Regions from separate parts of the Streptomyces sp. NPDC002306 genome, predicted to be linked through region 2. Evidence: riboswitches for the same ligand, from Rfam matches in the RefSeq annotation. Region 2 holds a riboswitch; each other region holds the start of a gene.
What was found. A riboswitch is a leader RNA that binds a small molecule or an ion and turns the genes downstream of it on or off. The one in region 2 is predicted to bind cyclic di-AMP.
Positions count from the first base shown of each region.

Region 1: it holds a riboswitch for cyclic di-AMP, as region 2 does, so the genes downstream of both, ACWCQK_RS01335 (M23 family metallopeptidase) here and ACWCQK_RS27365 (M23 family metallopeptidase) in region 2, are expected to answer to the same signal.
Region 3: it holds a riboswitch for cyclic di-AMP, as region 2 does, so the genes downstream of both, ACWCQK_RS30010 (NlpC/P60 family protein) here and ACWCQK_RS27365 (M23 family metallopeptidase) in region 2, are expected to answer to the same signal.
Region 4: it holds a riboswitch for cyclic di-AMP, as region 2 does, so the genes downstream of both, ACWCQK_RS07655 (M23 family metallopeptidase) here and ACWCQK_RS27365 (M23 family metallopeptidase) in region 2, are expected to answer to the same signal.

Region 1 is NZ_JBSFCK010000001.1:303,923-309,324, forward strand. Features, by position in the region: gene ACWCQK_RS01325 (TetR/AcrR family transcriptional regulator) at 1-486, shown strand, start outside; gene ACWCQK_RS01330 (SGNH/GDSL hydrolase family protein) at 534-1,319, opposite strand; gene ACWCQK_RS01335 (M23 family metallopeptidase) at 1,483-2,469, opposite strand; cyclic di-AMP (ydaO/yuaA leader) riboswitch at 2,474-2,630, opposite strand; gene ACWCQK_RS01340 (alpha-galactosidase) at 2,935-5,007, opposite strand; gene ACWCQK_RS01345 (tyrosine-protein phosphatase) at 5,337-5,402, shown strand, end outside.
Region 2 is NZ_JBSFCK010000016.1:127,503-132,904, reverse strand. Features, by position in the region: gene ACWCQK_RS27375 (HPr family phosphocarrier protein) at 109-390, shown strand; partial or broken gene ACWCQK_RS27370 (GntR family transcriptional regulator) at 729-1,423, opposite strand; gene ACWCQK_RS27365 (M23 family metallopeptidase) at 1,612-2,364, opposite strand; cyclic di-AMP (ydaO/yuaA leader) riboswitch at 2,378-2,541, opposite strand; gene ACWCQK_RS27360 (M16 family metallopeptidase) at 2,753-4,156, opposite strand; gene ACWCQK_RS27355 (M16 family metallopeptidase) at 4,153-5,402, opposite strand, start outside.
Region 3 is NZ_JBSFCK010000021.1:33,019-38,420, forward strand. Features, by position in the region: gene ACWCQK_RS30005 (tellurite resistance/C4-dicarboxylate transporter family protein) at 270-1,256, opposite strand; gene ACWCQK_RS30010 (NlpC/P60 family protein) at 1,344-2,519, opposite strand; cyclic di-AMP (ydaO/yuaA leader) riboswitch at 2,528-2,685, opposite strand; gene pcrA (DNA helicase PcrA) at 3,033-5,402, shown strand, end outside.
Region 4 is NZ_JBSFCK010000002.1:709,864-715,265, reverse strand. Features, by position in the region: gene ACWCQK_RS07660 (aldo/keto reductase) at 1-439, opposite strand, end outside; gene ACWCQK_RS07655 (M23 family metallopeptidase) at 582-1,616, opposite strand; cyclic di-AMP (ydaO/yuaA leader) riboswitch at 1,628-1,783, opposite strand; gene ACWCQK_RS07650 (PP2C family protein-serine/threonine phosphatase) at 2,104-3,276, opposite strand; tRNA gene ACWCQK_RS07645 (tRNA-Met) at 3,541-3,614, opposite strand; gene ACWCQK_RS07640 (dihydrofolate reductase family protein) at 3,691-4,821, opposite strand; gene ACWCQK_RS07635 (MarR family winged helix-turn-helix transcriptional regulator) at 4,926-5,402, shown strand, end outside.

The DNA of each region.
Region 1 (5,402 bases), on a different contig from region 2:
AGCAACGCGCTGGTGCTCTACCACTTCTCGACCAAGGAGAAGCTGGTCGCCGCCGCCTTCACCCACGCCGCCGAGGAGGACCTGGCTCAGCTGCGCAAGCTGCTCGGCCGCCGTACGACGGCGGTACGGCGGCTGCGGTCGGCCGTGCGCTGGTACGCCCCCACGGGACAGGCCAAGGGCTGGCGGCTGTGGATCGAGGGCTGGGCGGTGGCCCTGCGCGAGCCCGCGCTGCAGGAGGTCACACGGGACCTCGACCGGCAGTGGAAGGCGGCCATCGCCGAGGTCATCTCGGCCGGCGTGGCGGGCGGCGAGTTCGTCTGCCCGGACCCGGGCGGCACGGCCCTGCGCCTGACGGCGCTGCTCGACGGGCTCGCCGTACAGCTGACGTCGTACGCCGGTGCCGTGTCCCGGGCCCGCGCGCAGGAGTGGGTGGACGAGGCGCTGGCCCGCGAACTGGGGCTCGCCCGGGAGGCGTTGACGGCATAGCGGTGGGGCCGGCGCGCACACCGGCCCCCTCCGTACCGCGTGCCCGCTCAGGCCACGGCCGCGATCCGCTCCTTGATGTCGTGCGGGGACAGCGCGCCCTTGGCGGTCACGTGGTCACCCGAGGACTCTCCGCGCAGCCGGCGTCCGATCCACGGCACCAGGTACTCGCGCGCCCAGTGGACGTCGTCGCGCCGGACTTCGAGGGTGCCGCGCGGCGGGAGCGCCGGCCAGAGCTGCTCCGGGTCGGCCGGCACGTCCAGGCCGAGGGCCAGGCCCGCGCGCAGGGCCACCCGCGTGTGCCCCTCGGGCGAGAGGTGCAGCCGGTCGCCGTCCCAGGCCCGCCGGTCCTGGACGGACTTCAGGGACCACAGGTCGAGCACCGGGCAGCCGTACCGGTCCGCGACGGCGCGGACATGCCCGTTGTAGGTCGCGATCTTGCCGCGCAGGTGCTTGAGCAGGGGCACACCGCGGGTGTCGAAACCGGTCGTCACCATGACCGTGCCGGATACGGCGGTCAGCGCGGCGATCGCGTGCTCGAACCGCTCGGCCACCTCGTCGGGGTCGGTCCCGGGGCGGAGGATGTCGTTGCCGCCCGCGCAGAAGGAGACCAGGTCCGGCGCCAGTTCGACGGCCTGCGGAAGCTGGTCGGCCACGATCTGGTCGAGCAGCTTGCCCCGCACGGCGAGGTTCGCGTACGTGAAGTCGCCCTCGGGCCGCCGGTCCGCGAGAAGCACCGCGAACCGGTCGGCCCAGCCGACGAACGCCCCGTCGGGGCCGGGGTCGCCGACGCCCTCGGTGAAGCTGTCCCCCAGCGCCACGTACGACCCGATCACTGATCTGTTGTCACTCTTCGAATCGTCTGCCACATCGGCCCATGATTCCCCTTCGAATGTGACCTACGCGACCGTAGGCAGGGGTTGACGGACGGTGAGATAAGCCACTGCTAAAGAGTTGGCCAACCAGGGAATAAGGACGTCGGGGGCGACGGCTCTCCGGTCAGCCGACGGCCACGCCGTGCGCGCGGAGGTAGGCGACCGGGTCCACGTCGGAACCGTAGCCGGGCGTGGTGCGGATCTCGAAGTGCAGGTGCGGGCCGGTCACGTTGCCCGTCGCGCCCGAGAGACCCACCTGCCGGCCCTCGCCCACGGTCTGCCCGGCCCAGACGGAGAGCTGGGAGAGGTGGGCGTACTGGGCGTAGTAGCCGTCGGCGAGCCTGATGACGACCTGGTTGCCGTACGCGCCGCTCCAGCCCGCGGAGACGACGGTGCCGGCGCCCACGGCCTTGAGCGGGGTACCGGTGGGGACGACGAAGTCGACGCCCGTGTGGTAGCCGCTGGACCACATGCCGCCCGCCACGCGGTAGCCGGTGCCGACGGCGCCACCGGCGACCGGGAGGGTGTAACCGGTGCCGGTGGAGGCGCTGGGCGCGGTGCCGGCGGACGTGCCGGGAGCCCCGTCGGTGGTGGCGGCGGCCAGCGCGAGGTCGGGCGCCGGGACGGAGGGGGTGTCCGTGGACGACGACTTCGCCGACGAGGACTCCACAGCCGACCCTGCGCGGGCCTTCGCGCCGATGCTGAGCTTCAGGCCCGGGTGGATCAGCGACGGGTCGGCGCCGACGGCCGCGCGGTTGTCCTGGTAGAGCCGGTGCCAGCCACCGCTGACGTGCTGGGCGTCGGCGATCTTCGAGAGGTAGTCGCCGGAACGGACCGTGTAGGTCCGGGCACCCGCGCCCTTGTCGGCCGTCTTCTTCTGGACGGCCTTCTTCTCGACGGACTGCTTCTCGGCGACCTGCTGGTGGACCACCGGGGCGGACTGCGCGGCCTGTCCGGAGACGGACCCGGCGGGGATCTGGGGCGTCGCCGCGTGCGCGCCGACGGCCCCCATGAGCGGAAGGGCGAGTGCGGCGCCGCCGGTTCCGGCGACGGCGATCGTGCGTGTGAAGCGCTGGGCCTTGGGGCGGCGGTGCTTACCCTTCGCGGGCATGACGAATTCCTCTCCGGCGCCTGCGAGGTGAGCTGTCGGGTGCGGGCTGGAGATGCCCGGCCGCGCTCGCCGCGCGGCTGTACCCCAAGCCTGTTCCGGAGACCGGAACAGGCGGTGATGCCTGTGGGTCCCCCGCTCCTGCCGGACACGGGTGAGTGTGCGGGAACCGGGCGCCGGCAGGACTGGGCGTCCGCCCGGATTGGTGGGGAAGTTAGGCGAGTGAGACGCGAGGGGACAAGCGTCCGTTTCCGGAAGTGCCCGAATTGCTTGATCCGTGACGGGATTTACCGGTCACGCTCCGTCATCCCCGCGCCCCTCATTCACTGATTCCCTGGGAAAACACCTGAATTACGTGAACATGCCGGGCGACACACGGTCACCGGTATGACGCTCCTCACGCCTCGCCCGACAACTTCCCCCATTCCGGAGTGATTCAGAACTAAATTCGCGATTCGGGCATTTCACTCAGACGCGACGGAGACGGATGACCGTCGCGTCGAGGTCGCCCCGCAGCCCCGTACGCATCCCGTGATGCAGCAGCACCGCACCTCGGTGAACTTCGCCCGTTTCATGGCATTTGTACGAAGCCTCCGGATCGAGCCCTCGCAGCCGCAGCGCGGGCACGGGCTCGCCGTACCGCTGCGCCTGGAGGCAGGCGAGGACGACGGTCTCGTCCCCCCGGACGTACTGCACGGCGCTGAGTCCGCCCTGCGGCGCCCGCAGCCGGTAGAGGTCGCCGTGCTGCACGAGCGGGCGGATCTCCTTGTAGAGAGCGACCCAGTCCGCCGCCTCGGCGAGCTCCTCCTCGGTCCACCGGGTGAGGTCCCCGCCGACGCCGAGCACGCCGGCCATGGAGCTCACGAACCGGAACCGCAGCGAGCTGGCGCGGCCGTTGAGCTGGACGTTGGGGCTGTCGGTGACCCAGGCGGCCATGACCCGCGCGGGATGGATCTGGGTGAAGCCGTGCTGGATGGCCAGCCGGTCGAGCGGATCGGTGTTGTCGGAGGTCCACACCTGGTCCGTACGGCTCATGATCCCCAGGTCGATCCGCCCGCCGCCGCCGGAGCAGGACTCGAAGGCGACGCCCGGATGGGCCGCCCGCAGCCGGTCCAGCAAGGCGTACAGGGCGCGCACGTGGTCGACCCACAGCCGCTGGGGATAGGGCTCGCCGGGCCAGCCGGCGTCGGTGAAGCAGCGGTTGAAGTCCCACTTCACGTAGTCGATCGGGGCACTGTTGAGGAGGGTGTCGAGCCGCTCCCAGAGGTACTCCTGGACATCCTCGCGCGCGAGGTTCAGTACGAGCTGATTACGCAGTTCCGTCCGCTTTCGCCCCGTCTGGTACTGCACCCAGTCGGGGTGCGCCCGGTACAGGTCGCTGTCCGCGTTGACCATCTCGGGCTCGACCCAGATCCCGAACTGCATGCCGAGGGCGTGCACATCGTCGGCGAGGGGCTTGAGGCCGGCCGGGAAGCGGTCGGGGTTCGGCGTCCAGTCGCCGAGCCCGGCCCGGTCGCTGGTGCGGGCTCCGAACCAGCCGTCGTCGACCACGAACAGCTCGACGCCGATCCCGGCGGCGTGCCGCGCCAGCGCCCGCTGCTGCTCCTCGGAGATGTCGAACTCGGTGGCCTCCCAGGAGTTGAACAGCACCGGCCGGTCCTGGTCCGCCAGCGGGACGATGTACGTCCGCTGGTAGGCGTGCCAGGCACGACTCGCGCCGCCGAAGCCGCCGTCGCTCCACAGACCGGCGAAGACCGGCGTGGTGAAGGACTCCCCCGCCGCCAGCCGCAGCAGGCCCGATTCGTCGTAGCCCGCGCCGCCGGTGATCTGCACGCGCGCGTCGGGGAGTTGCGCCACGGCTATCCGCCAGGACCCCGACCAGCCCAGCGCGCAGCCGTAGACCTCGCCGCGTTCCTCGGTGGCGTCGGTGTCGAGCGCGACCCAGGGCAGGTGCTGGTGTCCGGTGTGGCCGCGGCGGCTGCCGATGACCTGCTCGCCGTAGGTGAGGTCGGAGCGCGTCAGCCGGGACTCGGCGGCCCACCGGCCGTGCAGCTGGGACAGGCGCCAGCCGTCCCGGTCGGGCAGGGTCCAGGCGGCGGAGTCGGCGCGCAGCACCTCCAGCGGCGCCGACCCCTGGTTGTCCAGGGTCGTCCAGCGCTCGACGACGTCGTCACGCGTCCGGTAGTGCAGCGTGACCACCACCCCCGCGTCCTGGAACCGCAGCCGCAGCTCCTCGCCCTCGGTCTCGTACCCGTCGAAGCGCCACTCGGTGCCCCGCCGCTCGTCGGTGCGCAGGGACAGGGCGGGCCGGACGAAGCGGGCACCGCCCTCGACGGGGTACTCCTCGCGTCCGTCGAGCGGGGACTCGAAGGGCCAGTAGTCGGGCAGCGGACGGGTCGCGAGGGCTTCCGCGTCGGCGAGCCGGATCCTGGGGCCCCAATGCAGGTGCAGAAGTTCGTCGTCCTCGGTGAGATGGACGGCGTAACTGCTCTGCGGTCCCGACAGCAGCCAGGTACGGCCGTTTCCCGCGATCTCCAGCATCAGTGCCTCACAGAGTCGAACAGACGTGAACAGGTACCAACAGGTGTGGTCAGACCCCAACATCATCAAGGTCTGGGTGCCTCTCGGGCAATGTCCAGCGGACAAGTCGTCGCCACGGACCGCCGCACCCGCGCGGGCCCATGGACAGATCGTCGCCGAGAGCCGCCGCCCTCGCCCCGGCCTGTGGACAAGTCGGCGCCCGCGTCCGCCCTGGCCGCCCCGCCTGTGGACGACCCGTTGCCCCAGGAATCCATGTCGTATCGTCGAGAGCGCATCCCCGTCGGCCACCCGCCGAGCCGCGCCGCCGGGGCGAGCGGGAGGAGCCCCCCTTGACGCAGCAGGTCCCGTCGACCGAACCCGAACTGGCCGGAGTGCGCAACTTCCGTGACGTGGGC
Region 2 (5,402 bases):
GCCGCGATCCGACGCCACTCCCGGGACGGGACACCGGACCGCTCCGGGCACATATCTCGATATGGAACACTGGTCTAGACAACCCTGAGTACTGAAGGGCAGCATCACATGGCTGAGCGCCGCGTCAACGTCGGCTGGGCCGAGGGCCTCCACGCCCGTCCCGCCTCCATCTTCGTCCGAGCCGCCACGGCCGCAGGCGTCCCGGTCACGATCGCCAAGGCCGACGGCAACCCCGTCAACGCGGCCTCCATGCTGGCCGTTCTCGGCCTCGGCGCCCAGGGCGGCGAGGAGATCGTCCTCGCCTCCGACGCCGAGGGCGCGGACGCCGCGCTCGACCGTCTGGCGAAGCTGGTCGCCGAGGGGCTCGAGGAGCTTCCCGAGACCGTCTGAGCATCGCCTTCGGCGCGGCTCTACGCACGCCACTTCTCGCAGCAGCATTGCCCGCGGCACTAGTCACGGCACTGCTCGCAGTACTGCTCACAGCACGCGGTGGAGCCGCGTCGGCCTTCCCGGCCGGCGCGGCTCCGCCGTTTTCGCCGGGCCTTTCACTCCCGCCGCTCCACCGGAATTGCCGGGACCTGCCAATATCGGCGCCCACTCCGAGATCGCCTCGAAGTCACCCCGCGGGCATACGAAAGACGTGCGGCCGGAAATTCCCGGCGCATGCGAATGAGGGCAGCGGAAATACACCCCCGCTGAATACCGCCTCTTTGTATACGGCGCCTTTGTTAATGCCGCAGGCTCGTCATGTTTACGGGGTGTTGCGAAGTCCTCACACGGTCCGCGCGCTCCCCCGCCCGGTGAACCGCGGACGGTGCGCGGCGCTCGCCCGCTCGGTGTGCAGCGCCGTGACCGCCCGCGCGCGTTCGGCGTCGCCGCGGGCCACCGCGTCCACGATCGCGCCGTGCTCGGCCCATGACTCCACCGGGTCGGCCGGCGCCTCGATCGCGTACATCCAGGCGATCTTGTGCCGCAGCTGGGTCAGCGTGGCGGTCAGGGCGTGGCTGCCGGACGCCTGGGCGAGCGTCTCGTGGAACCAGCCGCCCAGGGAGCGCAGGTCCTCGCTGTTGCCCTGCCTGGCCCGCTCCTGGCCCAGGCGGACCAGGCCGCGCAGCACCTTCAGATGGGCCTCGGTCCGCCGCTGGGCGGCCCGGGACGCGCCGAGCGGCTCCAGGAGCACGCGCATCTCCAGCAGGTCGGAGGCTTCCTGCTCGGTCGGTTCCGCGACGCACGCGCCCGCGTGCCGACGGGTCACCACGAAGCCCTCGGCCTCCAGGGTGCGCAGCGCCTCCCGGACGGGGACGCGCGAGACGCCGTAGCGTCGCGCGAGGAGTTCCTCGGTGAGCCGGCCGCCGCGCTCGTAGACACCGGCGACGATGTCGTCCCGGATCGCCGTGCATACCGAGTGCGCCGGAATACGCATGACCGACCTCCGCCTTAATGCCCGTGAAACGTCGCCGAGTGACGTGCGTTCTGCGACTCTATGGCAATCGGACGTAATTTCCGACGGGCGGCCGGAATCCAGGGATATTTTTTGGACAGGAAGGCCTCCGAAAGGCCGAAAGCCCCGGCTCGGGGAGCCGGGGCTTCGGTATGTCTCGCCGACTGCCGTCAGACGTTCACACCATGCGTGCGGAGGTAGGCGACCGGATCGATGTCCGAGCCGTATTCGGGGGTGGTCCGGGCCTCGAAGTGCAGGTGCGGGCCGGTGACGTTGCCGGTCGCGCCGGAGACGCCGATCTGCTGGCCCGTGACGACCTTCTGGCCCACGGAGACGCCGATGGACGACAGGTGACCGTACTGGGTGTACGTGCCGTCGTTCATCTTGACGACCACCTGGTTGCCGTACGCCCCGCCCCAGCCGGCCTCGACGACGGTGCCGTAGCCGACCGTGTGGACGGAGGTGCCGCTGGCCGCGTGGAAGTCGATGCCGGTGTGGCTGCCGGACGACCAGAGCGAGCCGCCGCTGAGGTAGCCGGTGGAGACGTAGGAGTGCGCGATGGGCGTCACGAAGGTGTTGAGCCGCTCGCGCTCGGCCTCGCGGGCGGCACGCACCTTGGCCGCGTGCTCCGCCTTGGCCTTCGCCGCGGCCTTCTCGCGGGCGACCTGCAGGGCCGCCTTCTCCTCGGCGGCCTGCTTCTGCGCGGCGGCCTGGGCGTCGATCTGTTCGGCGACCGAGTCGCCGATGGTGATGACCGGGGTGAGGCCCGTCTGCTCGACGGAGTTCTCGGCGGCGAGGGCGGGGGCCGCGAGGGTACCGATGACGCCGGTGGTGGCGAGGGCCGCGATGCCGGCTGCCTGAGCGCTGGTGCGCTTCATCCGGCCGGGACGACGATGCTTCCCGGGGGCGCACATGAACGCCATGTAGAGGCTGGTTCCTTTCCTTCCCTCTCGCCTACCGGGTTAGCTGACGGGTTCGGAGCAGGAAGGTCTCCTACGGACCCCCTCGCGGCACGCGCGGGCGTCCGATTCACCCCAGGGACTGCATGGGTCCCCGGCTCCCCTGGCTCGCGCCGTACGGGGACTCGGCGATGACTGTCCGCTGCCGCGGGTGCGGCGCACTGCCTGACGGACAGACCGCCTGACCGTACGGGCGCCGTCTTTCGATCCTCAAACGGATCGCCGCTTTTGTAGCGCATCCCACAGGGCAGACAGGCAACTCTCCCCCAATTCGGACACTCCGCGCACATGGCGGGGCCCTGGTGACCCATCGGTCACCAGGGCCCCGCACGCGCGTGCCTCCGCGTCGTCCCTACTCGGCGGACACGACCGTGACCGCACCGATGCCGAGGGCCTCGACGGGCTCCCTGATCTGCGCCGCGTCCCCGACGAGGATCGTCACCAGACGGTCCACCGGGAAGGCGTTCACGACCGCCGCGGTGGCTTCCACGGTGCCGGTCGCGGCGAGCTGCTGGTACAGCGTCGCCTGGTAGTCGTCGGGCAGGTGCTGCTCGACCTGGTCGGCCAGCGTGCCCGCGACGGCCGCCGCGGTCTCGTACTTCAGCGGCGCCACCCCGACGAGGTTCTGCACGGCGACGTCACGCTCCGCGTCGGTCAGCCCCTCCGCGGCGAGCGTGCGCAGCACGGTCCACAGGTCCTCCAGGGCGGGACCGGTGTTCGGAGTGTCCACGGAGCCGCTGATGGCGAGCATCGCGGCGCCGGTGGCCCCTCCGGCGGAGGTGGGAGCGCCCGACCTGAGCACCTGCCCGAACGCGCGCACCCCGTAGGTGTAGCCCTTCTCCTCCCGCAGGACGCGGTCCAGCCGGGAGGTGAGGGTGCCACCGAGGCAGTACGTGCCGAGCACCTGGGCGGCCCACACCCGGTCGTGCCGGTCGGCACCGATGCGGCCGATCAGCAGCTGCGTCTGGACGGCGCCGGGACGGTCCACGATGACCACGCGGCCGGTGTCGTCGGCGCTCACCGGCGGCACGGGGCGGGGCGCGGCCTGGGAGCCCTTCCAGGCGCCCAGGGTGTCGCCGAGAAGCTCGTCCAGGTCGAGGCCCGCGAGGTCGCCGACGACCACGGTGGTGGCCGTGGCGGGGCGGACGTGCCGGTCGTAGAAGGCGCGCACGGCCGCGGAGTCGATCTTCGTGACCGTCTCCTCGGTGCCCTGGCGCGGGCGCGACATGCGCGAGGTCGCCGGGAACAGCTCCTTGGAGAGCTCCTTGGCGGCACGGCGTCCGGGGTTGGCCAGCTCGTGCGGGATCTCGTCGAGCCGGTTGCGCACCAGCCGCTCGACCTCGCTGTCCGCGAAGGCGGGCGCCCGGAGGGCGTCGGCGAGCAGGCTGAGCCCCTTCTCCAGGCGCGAGACCGGCACTTCGAGGCTCAGCCGGACGCCGGGGTGGTCGGCGTGCGCGTCGAGAGTGGCGCCGCAGCGCTCCAGCTCGGCGGCGAACTCCTCGGCGGAGAGTTTGTCGGTGCCCTCCGAGAAGGCGCGCGCCATGATCGTGCCCACCCCGTCGAGGCCGGCCGGCTCGGCGTCCAGCGGCGCGTCGAGGAGCACCTCGACGGCGACGACCTGCTGGCCGGGGCGGTGGCAGCGCAGGACGGTCAGCCCGTTGTCCAGGGTGCCGCGCTCGGGCGCCGGGAACGCCCAGGGCCTGGCCTCGCCCGGCCGGGGCTGCGGGTGGAACTCCATCGTGGTGAGCTCGGTCACTGGGCCGCCTCGGTCTCGTCGGTGGCTTCCACGGTCGCCGCGGACTCCGGGTCTTCGGTGCTCTCCGCGGCCTCGGCGTCGTCCAGGGCCTCGGGGGCGGTGGGCTCGTAGACGAGCACCGCGCGGTTGTCGGGGCGCAGGCGGGCCTTGGCGACCTCCTGGACCTCCTCGGCCGTCACGTCCAGCACCCGCTGGACGGCGGTCAGGGCGAGCTGCGGGTCGCCGAACAGGACCGCGTAGCGGCACAGTTCGTCGGCGCGGCCGGCCACCGTGCCCAGCCGGTCCAGCCACTCGCGCTCCAACTGTGCCTGCGCGCGTTCCATTTCCTCGGCCGTGGGGCCCTCCTCGGCGAACCGGGCGAGCTCCTCGTCGATGGCGGTCTCGATGACCGGCACCTCGACGTCACCGGACGTCTTCACGTCCAGCCAGCCCAGGGAGGGCGCCCCGGCCAGCCGCAGCAGGCCGAAGCCGGCCGCCACCGCCGTACGGTCGCGCCGTACGAGCCGGTTGTAGAGGCGGGAGGACTCGCCGCCGCCGAGCACGGTCAGCGCCAGGTCGGCCGCGTCGCACGCGCGCGTGTTGTCCTGCGGGAGCCGGTAGGCGGCCATCAGCGCGCGCGCCGGGACCTCCTCCTCGACGACCTCGCGCAGCTGCCCGCCGATGACGTCGGGCAGCGAGCCGTCGCGCGGGGCGGGCTTGCCGTCGTGCGAGGCGATGGAGCCGAAGTACTTCTCGATCCAGGCGAGCGTCTGCACGGGGTCGATGTCGCCGACCACGGAGAGCACGGCGTTGTTGGGCGCGTAGTACGTCCGGAAGAACGCGCGCGCGTCCTCCAGGGTGGCCGCGTCCAGGTCGGCCATCGAGCCGATCGGCGTGTGGTGGTACGGGTGGCCCTCCGGGTAGGCGAGGGCGGTCAGCTTCTCGAACGCGGTGCCGTAGGGAACGTTGTCGTAGCGCTGGCGGCGCTCGTTCTTGACGACGTCCCGCTGGTTCTCCATGGACTCGTCGTCGAGCGCGGAGAGCAGGGAGCCCATACGGTCGGCCTCCAGCCAGAGGGCGAGCTCCAGCTGATGGGTGGGCATGGTCTCGAAGTAGTTGGTGCGCTCGAAGCTGGTGGTGCCGTTGAGCGAGCCGCCGGCGCCCTGCACCAGCTCGAAGTGGCCGTTGCCCTTGACCTGCCCGGACCCCTGGAACATCAGGTGCTCGAAGAGGTGAGCCAAGCCCGTACGTCCCTTGACTTCGTGAC
Region 3 (5,402 bases), on a different contig from region 2:
CGGTTGGGTAACAGCATGTGCGGAACTGGCGCCGGCGGATCGAACGGTGACCTCAAGTGGCTGCGGTCCCGGCGCGGAGCCGTCGACTTCACGCAGTGTGATGACCGATGTCGGGATTCCCGGACACGTTCGGGCGACGCGGTGCTATGGCGCATATATGCAGCCCGCCGTCGGGTGCGGCGGCCGGTGCCGGGCGGCGGGGGATCCCCTCGTCGGGCTCCGGCCTCATGACGGGATGAAGCCGGCCCCGCTGACCACGGCGAACGTCTTCATCGCGGTGCTGTGGCCGCGGCGCCGGCACGGACGGCCCCCGAGGCCGCCCGGACCGCCGCCACGGCCACCGCGAGCCAGACCGCCACGGCGATCCACAGCAGCACCTCCCCGACCGGCTTCAGCCACGGGACGCCGACGGCGGAGGCGACGGACAGCACCGCCGCCGCCGTCATCCCCATCGGGAACGCGGTAGACCACCGGAGCACGTCGTAGCGCAGCCTCGGCCGCCGCACCTCGGCCACCAGCAGGACGACGTACCAGCACAGGTCGAGCGCCAGCAGACCGACGGTCATGACGCGCAGGGCGCCACGGTCGTCGTCGTTCCACAGGTACAGGCGCGGCCCGTCGGCCGCGAGCAGTTGCGCCCCCGCCAGCGCCGAGATCGCGAGCGCCCCGCCGGCCACCCACTGGTCGCCGGCCCCCTCGACGGCCTGACGCGGGTCGAAGTGGGCCAGGGCCAGGCAGTAGAGCACCAGCCCGCACAGGAACAGGACCAGCGCCGCGTGCGCGAGCCAGGCCGTCGACAGGGCCCCGGCGAGGCCGGCGCAGAGCACCGCGAGCCCCTGCGTGGCCACGCAGCCGAGGAACACCGCCCCGGGCATACGGCGCTCCCAGTGCCGTAGGACGACGACGAGCAGCACCGGCCACAGCACCGCGGCGAGGGCCAGCAGCGCCTCGGCCGGCGTCCGCCACCCCGGCATCGAGAAGCGGGTGCCGAGGACGGCGCTCGCGGCGACCGAGGTGAGCGCGGCGGGCGTGCAGGCACAGCTCACCCAGTCCTCCCGCGCCCACAGCAGCTGGACGACGAAGCCCGCCGCCAGTGCCAGCCAGGCGGCGCAGGCGAGCACCAGGGTGATCCGGGACAGGACCTCGTACCCCGTCAGCCGGAGCGCGACCGACAGGATGCCGGTCGCCAGCACGGCGGCCCCGGCCGCCGGCTGACCGTGCGCCCACCAGGCGCGAAGAGGGGAGGTACGCGGCATGCGGCCGATGCTAAGGAGCGCCGCACGCCGCGCGAGCGGGGCACGCGCGCGGGCGCCCGGAAATACGCGCGGGCGCGGGCAGCCTCGTCAGGCGGGGCGCACCACGCTGTGGATCCCCGGCTCGCCGTCGTAGTAGATCGACTCCTCGCGGACGTACGCGCCGGGCTTGGGGGCGTGGATCATCATCCCGTCGCCGAGGTAGATACCCACATGGCTGACGTCGTCGTAGAAGAAGACCAGGTCACCGGGGCGGGCGGCGGAGAGGGGGACGGTGGTGCCGGCGTTCACCTGGTCGTAGGTGGTGCGCGGGAGGGTGACGCCGGCGGCCTTCCAGGCGGCCTGGGTGAGGCCGGAACAGTCGTAGGAGCCGGGTCCCGTCGCGCCCCAGACGTAGGGCTTGCCGATCTGGGCGCGGGCGAAGGCGAGCGCCTTGTCGGCCTGGGTGTCGTACGAGGAGCCGGAGGACGACGGCGAGGACGTGGACGGGGAGGACGTGGACGGGGAGGCGGGTGCGGACGAGTCCGCCTGCGGTCTCGTGCTCGCGCGCGAGGCCGCCGCCTGTCGCTTCGCGAGTTCCGCCGCCGCGCGCGTGGCCTCCGCCTGCTCGCGCTTCTCGATCTCGGCCAGCCGGGCCTTCTCCTGGGCCGTCAGCTTCGACAGCAGCACACGCGCGTCGGCGAGCTTCCGCTGGACGGCCGCCTTGGCCGTTCGCAGGTCGTCCTGCGAGTCGGTGAGCGTCCGCAGGCCCTCGGCGGCTTCCTGGCGCTTCTTCATCGTCGCGGACCGCTCGGTGACGTAGTCGTCGACCGCGCCCTTCTGGCGCGTGGTCAGACGGCTCATCAGCTGGGCCTGGTCGAAGTAGTCCTGCGGGGAGTCCGCGAGCAGGAAGGTCGCGGTGTCAGGTGCGCCGGCGCCGGTGCGGTACTGCGCGGCGGCGGCGGAGCCGAGCTCCTCGCGTGCCTCGTTGAGCGCCTGGGTGCGCTGGGCGACGTCGTCGAGGAGGGTGTCGACGCGCTTGCGCTGTTTGCCGGACCGCTCTTTGGCCGCGTTGTACTTCTCGGTCGCCGACTCCGCCTGGCGGTAAAGGTCGTCGACCTTCTTCTCGACCTCTTCGAGGCTCGGCCTGCCGTCGTCGGCCGAGGGGGTGGCGTCGGCCGTCTGGGAGAGCAGGGCGACGGAGGTGAGCGCCGCCGTGGCGAGGGCGGGGGTGCGTATGCCTGCTACGCGCGTAGCTGCTGGACGCGACTTGCGGTGCGACGCCAAGGGAGGCGACTCCTTCCACGTTCCGCCTACCGGGTTAGCTGTCGGGTTCGGGCGGATGGATCGGAAGGGTTGCCCTACGGCCGCTCCCCGATGGGAAGCCGGGCCGATTCACCCCGGGTCTCGGTTGGGTCCCCGGCTCCGGTCGCCGTGGCGGCGTACCGAACTCGGCGGAGGGCCGCGCGGCCCGGCGAGGTTCGCCGGAGGGGGTCGTGCGGCCTGCTGGGCACGCTAGCCAACGCGTGTGGCCTCTGTGAAGGTTGATGGGCGATATGCCCGATACATTTTCGTGACCTCAGGTCAGGAGTTGTTCATCTTGGTCGATCGGAGGACTTTTTGGTGATTTGGCCGTAGATGGGCAGATGGTGCTTCGGTCGCGCTGCCGGTGCGACTGCCCGATCGCGGTCGGTGCCGGGGTCGTTCCGTAAGGTGAAAAGGTGCCGGAAGGCCGATTACGGGGGGATGTTCTCAGGGCGGCGGCGGGTTGTCGGTGGGGCGCCCTAGACTCGGAGAGCGATGAGCAGCCTCTTTGACGACAGCTTCCTGGCGGATCTCCAGGCCCCCCGGGCCCATGGGGAGGAACCCCCGCCACCGCCCGAGGACGAGCACGTACCGGAGCCGGTTCCGGACGATCTGTTCGGCGGGAAGTTCGACGTGCCGCCGGACCGGGACGCCTACTATCGCGACGGCGCCCCACGCCCGGCGATCGACCCGGCCTCCCTGCTGGAGGGGCTGAACGAGAACCAGCGCGCGGCCGTGGTCCACTCCGGCGCCCCGCTGCTCATCGTGGCCGGCGCGGGATCCGGCAAGACCCGGGTGCTCACCCACCGCATCGCCCACCTGCTCGGCGAGCGGCACGTGCACCCGGGCCAGATCCTCGCGATCACCTTCACCAACAAGGCCGCGGGCGAGATGAAGGAGCGCGTCGAGCATCTCGTCGGCCCGCGCGCGAACGCGATGTGGGTGATGACCTTCCACAGCGCGTGCGTGCGCATCCTGCGCCGCGAGAGCAAGAGGCTCGGCTTCACGTCGTCTTTCTCGATCTACGACGCCGCCGACTCCAAGCGCCTGATGGCCCTGGTCTGCCGGGACCTGGACCTCGATCCCAAGCGCTTCCCGCCGAAGTCCTTCAGCGCCAAGATCTCCAACCTGAAGAACGAGCTGATCGACGAGGAGGACTTCGCCGCCCAGGCCACCGACGGCTTCGAGAAGACCCTCGCCCAGGCGTACGCGATGTACCAGTCGCGGTTGCGCGAGGCCAACGCGCTCGACTTCGACGACCTGATCATGACGACGGTCAATCTGCTGCGCGCGTTCCCGGACGTCGCCGAGCACTACCGCCGCCGCTTCCGGCACGTGCTCGTCGACGAGTACCAGGACACCAACCACGCCCAGTACGCCCTGGTGCGCGAGCTCGTCGGCACCGCCGAGCACCCCGTGGACGTACCGCCGGGCGAGTTCGACCTCCAGCCCGCCGAACTGTGCGTCGTGGGTGACGCGGACCAGTCGATCTACGCCTTCCGCGGCGCGACGATCCGCAACATCCTCCAGTTCGAGGAGGACTACCCGAACGCGACGACGATCCTGCTGGAGCAGAACTACCGCTCCACGCAGACGATCCTCTCCGCCGCCAACGCCGTCATCGAGCGCAACGAGTCCCGCCGCCCCAAGAACCTGTGGACCAACGCGGGCGCCGGCGCGAGCATCACCGGGTACGTCGCCGACACCGAGCACGACGAGGCGCAGTTCGTCGCCGACGAGATAGACCGTCTCACGGACGCGCGCCAGGCCAAGGCCGGCGACGTCGCCGTGTTCTACCGCACCAACGCCCAGTCCCGCGTCTTCGAAGAGATCTTCATCCGCGTCGGCCTGCCCTACAAGGTCGTCGGCGGCGTCCGCTTCTACGAGCGCAAGGAGGTCCGGGACGTCCTGGCCTACCTGCGCGTCCTGGCCAACCCGGAGGACTCGGTCCCGCTGCGCCGCATCCTCAACGTGCCCAAGCGCGGGATCGGCGAGCGCGCCGAGGCGATGATCGACGCCCTCTCCCAGCGCGAGAAGATCAGCTTTCCGCAGGCACTGCGACGCGTCGACGAGGCCTACGGCATGGCCGCGCGCTCCACGAACGCCGTGCAGCGCTTCAACGCGCTGATGGAGGATCTCCGTACGATCGTCGAGTCCGGCGCGGGCCCGGCGACGGTCCTGGAGGCCGTCCTCGAACGGACCGGATACCTGGCCGAGTTGCAGGCCTCCACCGACCCGCAGGACGAGACCCGTATCGAGAACCTCCAGGAGCTCGCCGCCGTCGCGCTGGAGTTCGAGCAGGAGTCCGGCGAGGGCGAGGCGACGGGCGGGCTGTCCGAATTCCTGGAGCGGGTCGCCCTGGTCGCCGACTCCGACCAGATCCCCGACGAGGAGGACGGCGACGGTGTCATCACGCTGATGACCCTGCACACCGCCAAGGGCCTGGAGTTCCCGGTCGTCTTCCTGACCGGCATGGAGGACGGCGTCTTCCCGCACATGCGCGCCCTCGGCCAGGCCAAGGAACTGGAGGAGGAGCGCCGCCTGGCGTACGTCGGGATCACCCGCGCGCGGGAGCGGCTCTACCTCACGCGGTCGGCGATGCGCAGCGCCTGGGGGCAGCCGTCGTACAACCCGCCCTCCCGGTTCCTGGAGGAGATCCCGCCGGCCCACCTGGAATGGAAGCGGACCGGTGCCACGGCGCCGGTGTCCTCAGGACCGGCCTCGGGGATCGCGTCGTCGCTGTCGTCGTCGCGCTCGCGTTCGTCGGCGTCGGGGGCGTCCGGCTTCGCCACGCGCAGGTCCGCGGAGAAGCCGGTGGTGGCCCTGGCCGTCGGCGACCGCGTCACGCACGACCAGTTCGGGCTC
Region 4 (5,402 bases), on a different contig from region 2:
CCGCCCTCACCAGCTCGTCGAGCGCGCCGATGATCTCCTCCACCGGCACCTCGGGCTTGTCGAAGTGCGTGTAGTAGAGGTCGATGTGGTCGGTGCCGAGGCGGCGCAGGGAGGCGTCGGCGGCGGCCTTGATGTTCGCGGCGCTCAGCCCCGGGAAGTCCGGGTGCTGGCTGACCTTGGTGGCGATGACGACGTCGGCGCGGTTGCCGCGCGCCTTGACCCAGTTGCCGATGATCGTCTCGGACTCACCGCCCTTGTTGCCCTCGACCCACGCCGAGTAGGAGTCGGCGGTGTCGACGAAGTTGCCGCCCGCCGCCGCGTAGGCGTCGAGCACGGCGAAGGACTGGGCCTCGTCGGCGGTCCAGCCGAAGACGTTGCCGCCGAGGGCGAGCGGGAAGACCTCGAGGTCGGAGGAGCCGAACGTGCGCAGGGAAGTCATGTACAACATCAACACGCACCCGGGAAGCCCATATTCCGCATATGTCCCGGGAAACGGAAACCGGCAGCCCTGACGTCGGGGGGACGTCGTCAGAGCTGCCGGGGATCGGAGAACGATCAGGGAACTCGGAGCGTTCCGCGGGTCAGGGGGTGAGGCCCTTGCCCTGCAGCCAGGCCATCGGGTCGATGCCGTCCGCGCTGCCGCCCGGGTGGACCTCCAGGTGGAGGTGCGGCCCGGTGACGTTGCCGGTGGCGCCGACGCGGCCGATGACATCGCCGGTGGCGACCTTCTGCCCGACGCTGACGTTGATCGAGGACTGGTGGCAGAACCACAGCTCGGTGCCGTCGTCGAGGGTGAGGATCGTGCGGTAGCCGTAGGAGCCGGCCCAGCCCGCCTCGGTGACCGTGCCGCTGTGGATCGCCTTGATGAGCGTGCCGGTGGGCGCGGCGAAGTCGAGACCGGTGTGGTAGCCGGAGGACCACATCGAGCCGGCCTGGCCGAAGGTCGAGGTGATCGTGTACGAGGAGGTCGGCAGCGTGTACTGCTTGGCGAGCTCGGCCAGGCGCGCGGCCTCGGCCTTCTGCGCGGCCGCCTCGTCCGCCTTCTTCTTGGCGGCGGCGGCCTTGGCCTCCGCCTCCTTCTCGGCCTTGGCGGCGGCGTCGGTGACCGCCTTCTGCGCCGCCGCGGCCTCGGCCGCCGCGGCCTTGGTGTCGACCTGGTCCTGCTGCTGCTCGGCCTGCGCCATGATCCGGCTGCGCAGCGCCTCGCCGGCGTCGGTGGTGCCCTGGGCGGTGTCGGCGGAGGTCACGCCGATGCCGCTGAGCGGGGTCGTGGGGGCCTCGGCGGCCTCCGCGGTGTCGTCGGACAGCAGGGAGCCGACGGAGGGCAGGTCCGGCATGGAGATGGACACCGGCGGCTTGCCGGTGTTGGCGCTGGCCATACCGCCCGCGCTCACGGCGGCTATGACGCCGACGCCCAGGACGGTGGAGCTGCGGGCGAGTCCGCCGCGCTGCTTGGCGACGCGGTGCCGGCCACGTACGGGACGGAGGGACTCCTCGGTGGGGTTCCACTCCTCCCACGGGCCCTCGTCGGTGCGGTAGCTGCCGGAGCCGAACGGCTCGGTGCTGCGCTGACTCGGCACGAACGGGGCTTCGGGGGCAGGCCGGTTGGACGCCACGTGGGCGTGCTCCTTTCCTTCCTTCTCGCCTACCGGGTTAGCTGACGGGTTCGGAGCAGGAAGGTCTCCTACGCGCGTAAACCGCCTGTCGTTCACGGCGGTGTCCGTGCGATTCACCCCAAGGTGGTGGTTCCCCGGTTCCTTGCAGGATTCGGCGCGTGCGCGCGGAGCCGTCGCTTGTGACGGCTGGGACGACCGCGCTGCGTTATCGAACGTTAATAGACACGGGGGCGTGATTCCAAGCTGTTCCACTTGATCATTAACACTTTTTTGGCCTGGACTTACAGCCCATGACCGGCGGAAATCGGGCGAGTTGACCGCAGCGAGCGCTCGGGCGGGAACATCTCGGGAGTCACACGCGTTTTGACGGTGACTCAGATGTGATGCACAGAGGGGTCACCCGATCACCCCGCGTGACGACGGGCCGTTTCTTCACGACTCCGTCCATCGCGGCCCGATCCAGGCATCTGCTCCGTTCCCTCCCCCCTCAGGGCCGTCGTACGGCGAGCAGCGCCATGTCGTCGGCCATCCCGCCGCCCGAGTGCCGGCGCACGTCCTCCGCGAGGGCGACGAGCAGCGCCTCGGGATCGCGGAAGCACCGGCCCGCGAGCCGCTCCTCGGGGTCGTAGAAGCGACCCTGGGTGTCGCGGGCCTCGGACACGCCGTCGGTGTGCAGGAGCAGGGTGGTGCCCCTCGGGAAGTCGCACTCCTGCGCGCGGTCGGGCCAGGTGCCCAGCTCGCCCATGCCGAGCGGCAGGGCGGGTTCGCGGGCCGGCAGCGCGCGCACGCTGCCGTCGGTGTGCAGCAGCAGCGGCGGCGGATGCCCGCGGTTGAGGATCCGGACGGCGTCGCTGCCGTGCGGCAGTTCGGCGAGCACGGCGGTGGTGAAGCCCTCGAAGGCGTCCAGCCCGTCGCGCCGGGTGCCCTCGCGGGCCAGCGCCCGCTCCAGCCGCTGCGCGACCGCCTCCAGGGTCGCCTCCTGCTCGGCTGCCTCCCGGAAGGCCCCGATGACGACGGCCACGGCCGCCACGGCGCCCATGCCCTTGCCCCGTACGTCCCCGACGAGGAGCCGCACCCCGCGCGGGCTGTCCTGCACCGCGTACAGGTCGCCGCCGATGAAGGCGTCCTCCTGGGCGGCCTCGTAGCGGGCCGCGACGTCGTAGCCGCCGATCCGCTCGGCGGGTTCGGGCAGTACCGCGCGCTGGGCGGCCTCGGCGATCTCGCGGGCGCTGGCCAGCCGTCGGTCGCCGCGGCGCACGACGCGGTTGATGACCACGGCCATGGCGGCGACCGTGGCCACGGTGACCATCTCGGTCATCGCGCTCGCGTCGGGGACCAGGGAGAACCGGGCGTGCACGGCGCAGACCGCGGCGAACGCGAAGACCCCCGTGGCGATGGTGCCGGACAGCGTGTACAGCGGCGCCGCCACCAGCGGGGCGGCCGTGAAGAAGGGGGCCGCGGTGAATTCGGGGGGCGTACAGAGGTCGTAGACGATCCCGCCGGCGACCAGCAGGAGGGGGAGGAGCTGGAGGAGGGTCCGGGCGGCGGAGATCCGGCGCTCCGCGCGTTGCTCGCCGGACGGCCGGGGCGCCTCGTCGCCGAGCCCTGGGTCGGGCACCGGATCGGTCGGGAGCCGGCCGCCGGCCCGGGTGCGGGGCACGAGGTAGTCGTCGTAGGCGGTGCCGGGATCCTTGTGCGGCTCCTCACCCGCCGCGTCATGAGGGCGCACCACTCGTCTCCTGCCGTCTCCCGCCACGGAGATCCAGATTCGCCGCAGCCGGAACGGGGAGCGACCGGTGTGAGCCGACCGGCTGACGCGAGCGCCGGGGCGGGGGAACGCGCGTCCCGGCGTGAACGGCATGAACGGCGTGGAAAACACTCAGGGCCGGAATCCATGAACTGGATTCCGGCCCTGAGTCTTCAGTAGCGGGGACAGGATTTGAACCTGCGACCTCTGGGTTATGAGCCCAGCGAGCTACCGAGCTGCTCCACCCCGCGTCGGTGACACCAGCATACGCCATTCGCGGGACCGGATGCACAACGGTTGATTCCCGGCCCGTCGGCGTGGCTCGGTTCAGCCCCGCAGGTGCCGGTTCGGCGCCTGGGCGGCCGCCTCGTACTCCGGCAGTACGACGACGTCGGCGCCCTCGGCGACCAGTACCCCGTTGCCGTCCGCACCGGCCACGAAGGTGTCCGGCTCCCGCCAGGCCGTGACCACCCGCCGTACCCCCGCGTCGAGGATCAGCCGCGCGCACGGCGCCGGCCGGGAGGCCCGCCGGGCACACGGCTCCAGGCTGCTGTACACCGTCGCGCCGCCCAGCCGCGGATCCGCCGGGTCGATCTTCGCCAGGGCCGCCTCCTCGGCGTGCACGACGGGATCGTCGCCCTCCCGGGAGTGGCCGCGGGCGAGCTCCGTACCGTCGGCGGCCACCACCACCGCTCCCACGCTGAACGCGGTCCGCGACGGCGGGCACTGCGCCGCCAGGTCACAGGCGAGCGCCAGCCAGTGCCGGTCGGCGGGCGAGGCGACACCTCCGGCGCCGGGTGCGGTCGGCTCGTAGCGCATGAGGACGACGTCCTCGATCCGCCGGGTCTCCACCAGCCGCAGCCGCCCGCCCTGGTACGCGCCCGGCCCGAACAGGCGGGGCGCGTCCGGGTCGCCCACGAAGAGCGGGGCGAGCACGAGCTGGAGTTCGTCGGCGAGCTCCTCCTGGAGCAGCTGGGTGTGGACGGTGCCGCCGCCCTCGACCATGACCCGCCGCACGCCCCGCACGTCGTGCAGGTGTTCCAGCAGCCGCCGCCAGTCGAGCCCGGCGCCCAGCGTGACGATGTCGGCGGCGATTCCCGCGCGCCGGGCGCGTTCGGCGCCCCGGTCGGTCGTGTAGAGGACCTTCTCGCCGCCGGTGTGCCAGAAGTTCGCCGCCGGGTCCAGCTCACCCGTCCCGCTCACGGTCACCTTGAGGGGGTACTCGGGGCGGCCGGCGGCGACCCGGGCGGCCCGGCGCTCGGGCGAGTTCACCAGCAGCCGGGGGTTGTCGGCGCGGAGGGTGCCGGCGCCGATCAGGATCGCGTCGACGGAGGCCCGTACCTCGTCGACCCGGTCGAAGTCGGCGGGGCCGGAGAGCAGCAGCCGCTCGGGACCGGTGTCGTCGAGACAGCCGTCGAGGGAGACGGCGGCGGACAGCAGGACGTACGGGAACGGCATCGACGCGCTCACTCTCGGCAGCGGGGCTGGGCGGAAACGGCGGGCGGCGGGGGAGTGTGACGGGAACCCTTGGTTCAAGTTTGAAACAAACCTACACTGGCGCCATGACGACCCGCTGGCTCACCCCCGAGGAGCAGCGCGCCTGGCGCGCGTACATGGCCGCCACCCTTCTGGTGGAGGACGCGCTCGACCGGCAGCTCCAGCAGGAGGCCGGCATGCCCCACCTGTACTACTCCATCCTGTCGACGCTCTCCGAGTCGCCCGAGCGGCGGCTGCGCATGACGGACCTGGCCGAGCGGCTGAAGATCACCCGCAGCCGGCTGACGTACGCGGTGACGCGGCTGGAGAAGGACGGCCTGCTGGCGCGCGAGGGCTGCCCGTCGGACCGGCGGGGCAGCATCGCGGCCCTGACCGACGCGGGCATGACGGTGCTGGAGCGGGCGGCGCCGGGGCACGTCGAGACCGTGCGTACGACGCTCTTCGACCACCTCACCCCGGACCAGGTGGGCCAGCTGGAGGAGATCTTCTCGGGGATCACGGGTGCGCTCCAGGGCGACGCGACGGGCGGGGCGCCGGACGAC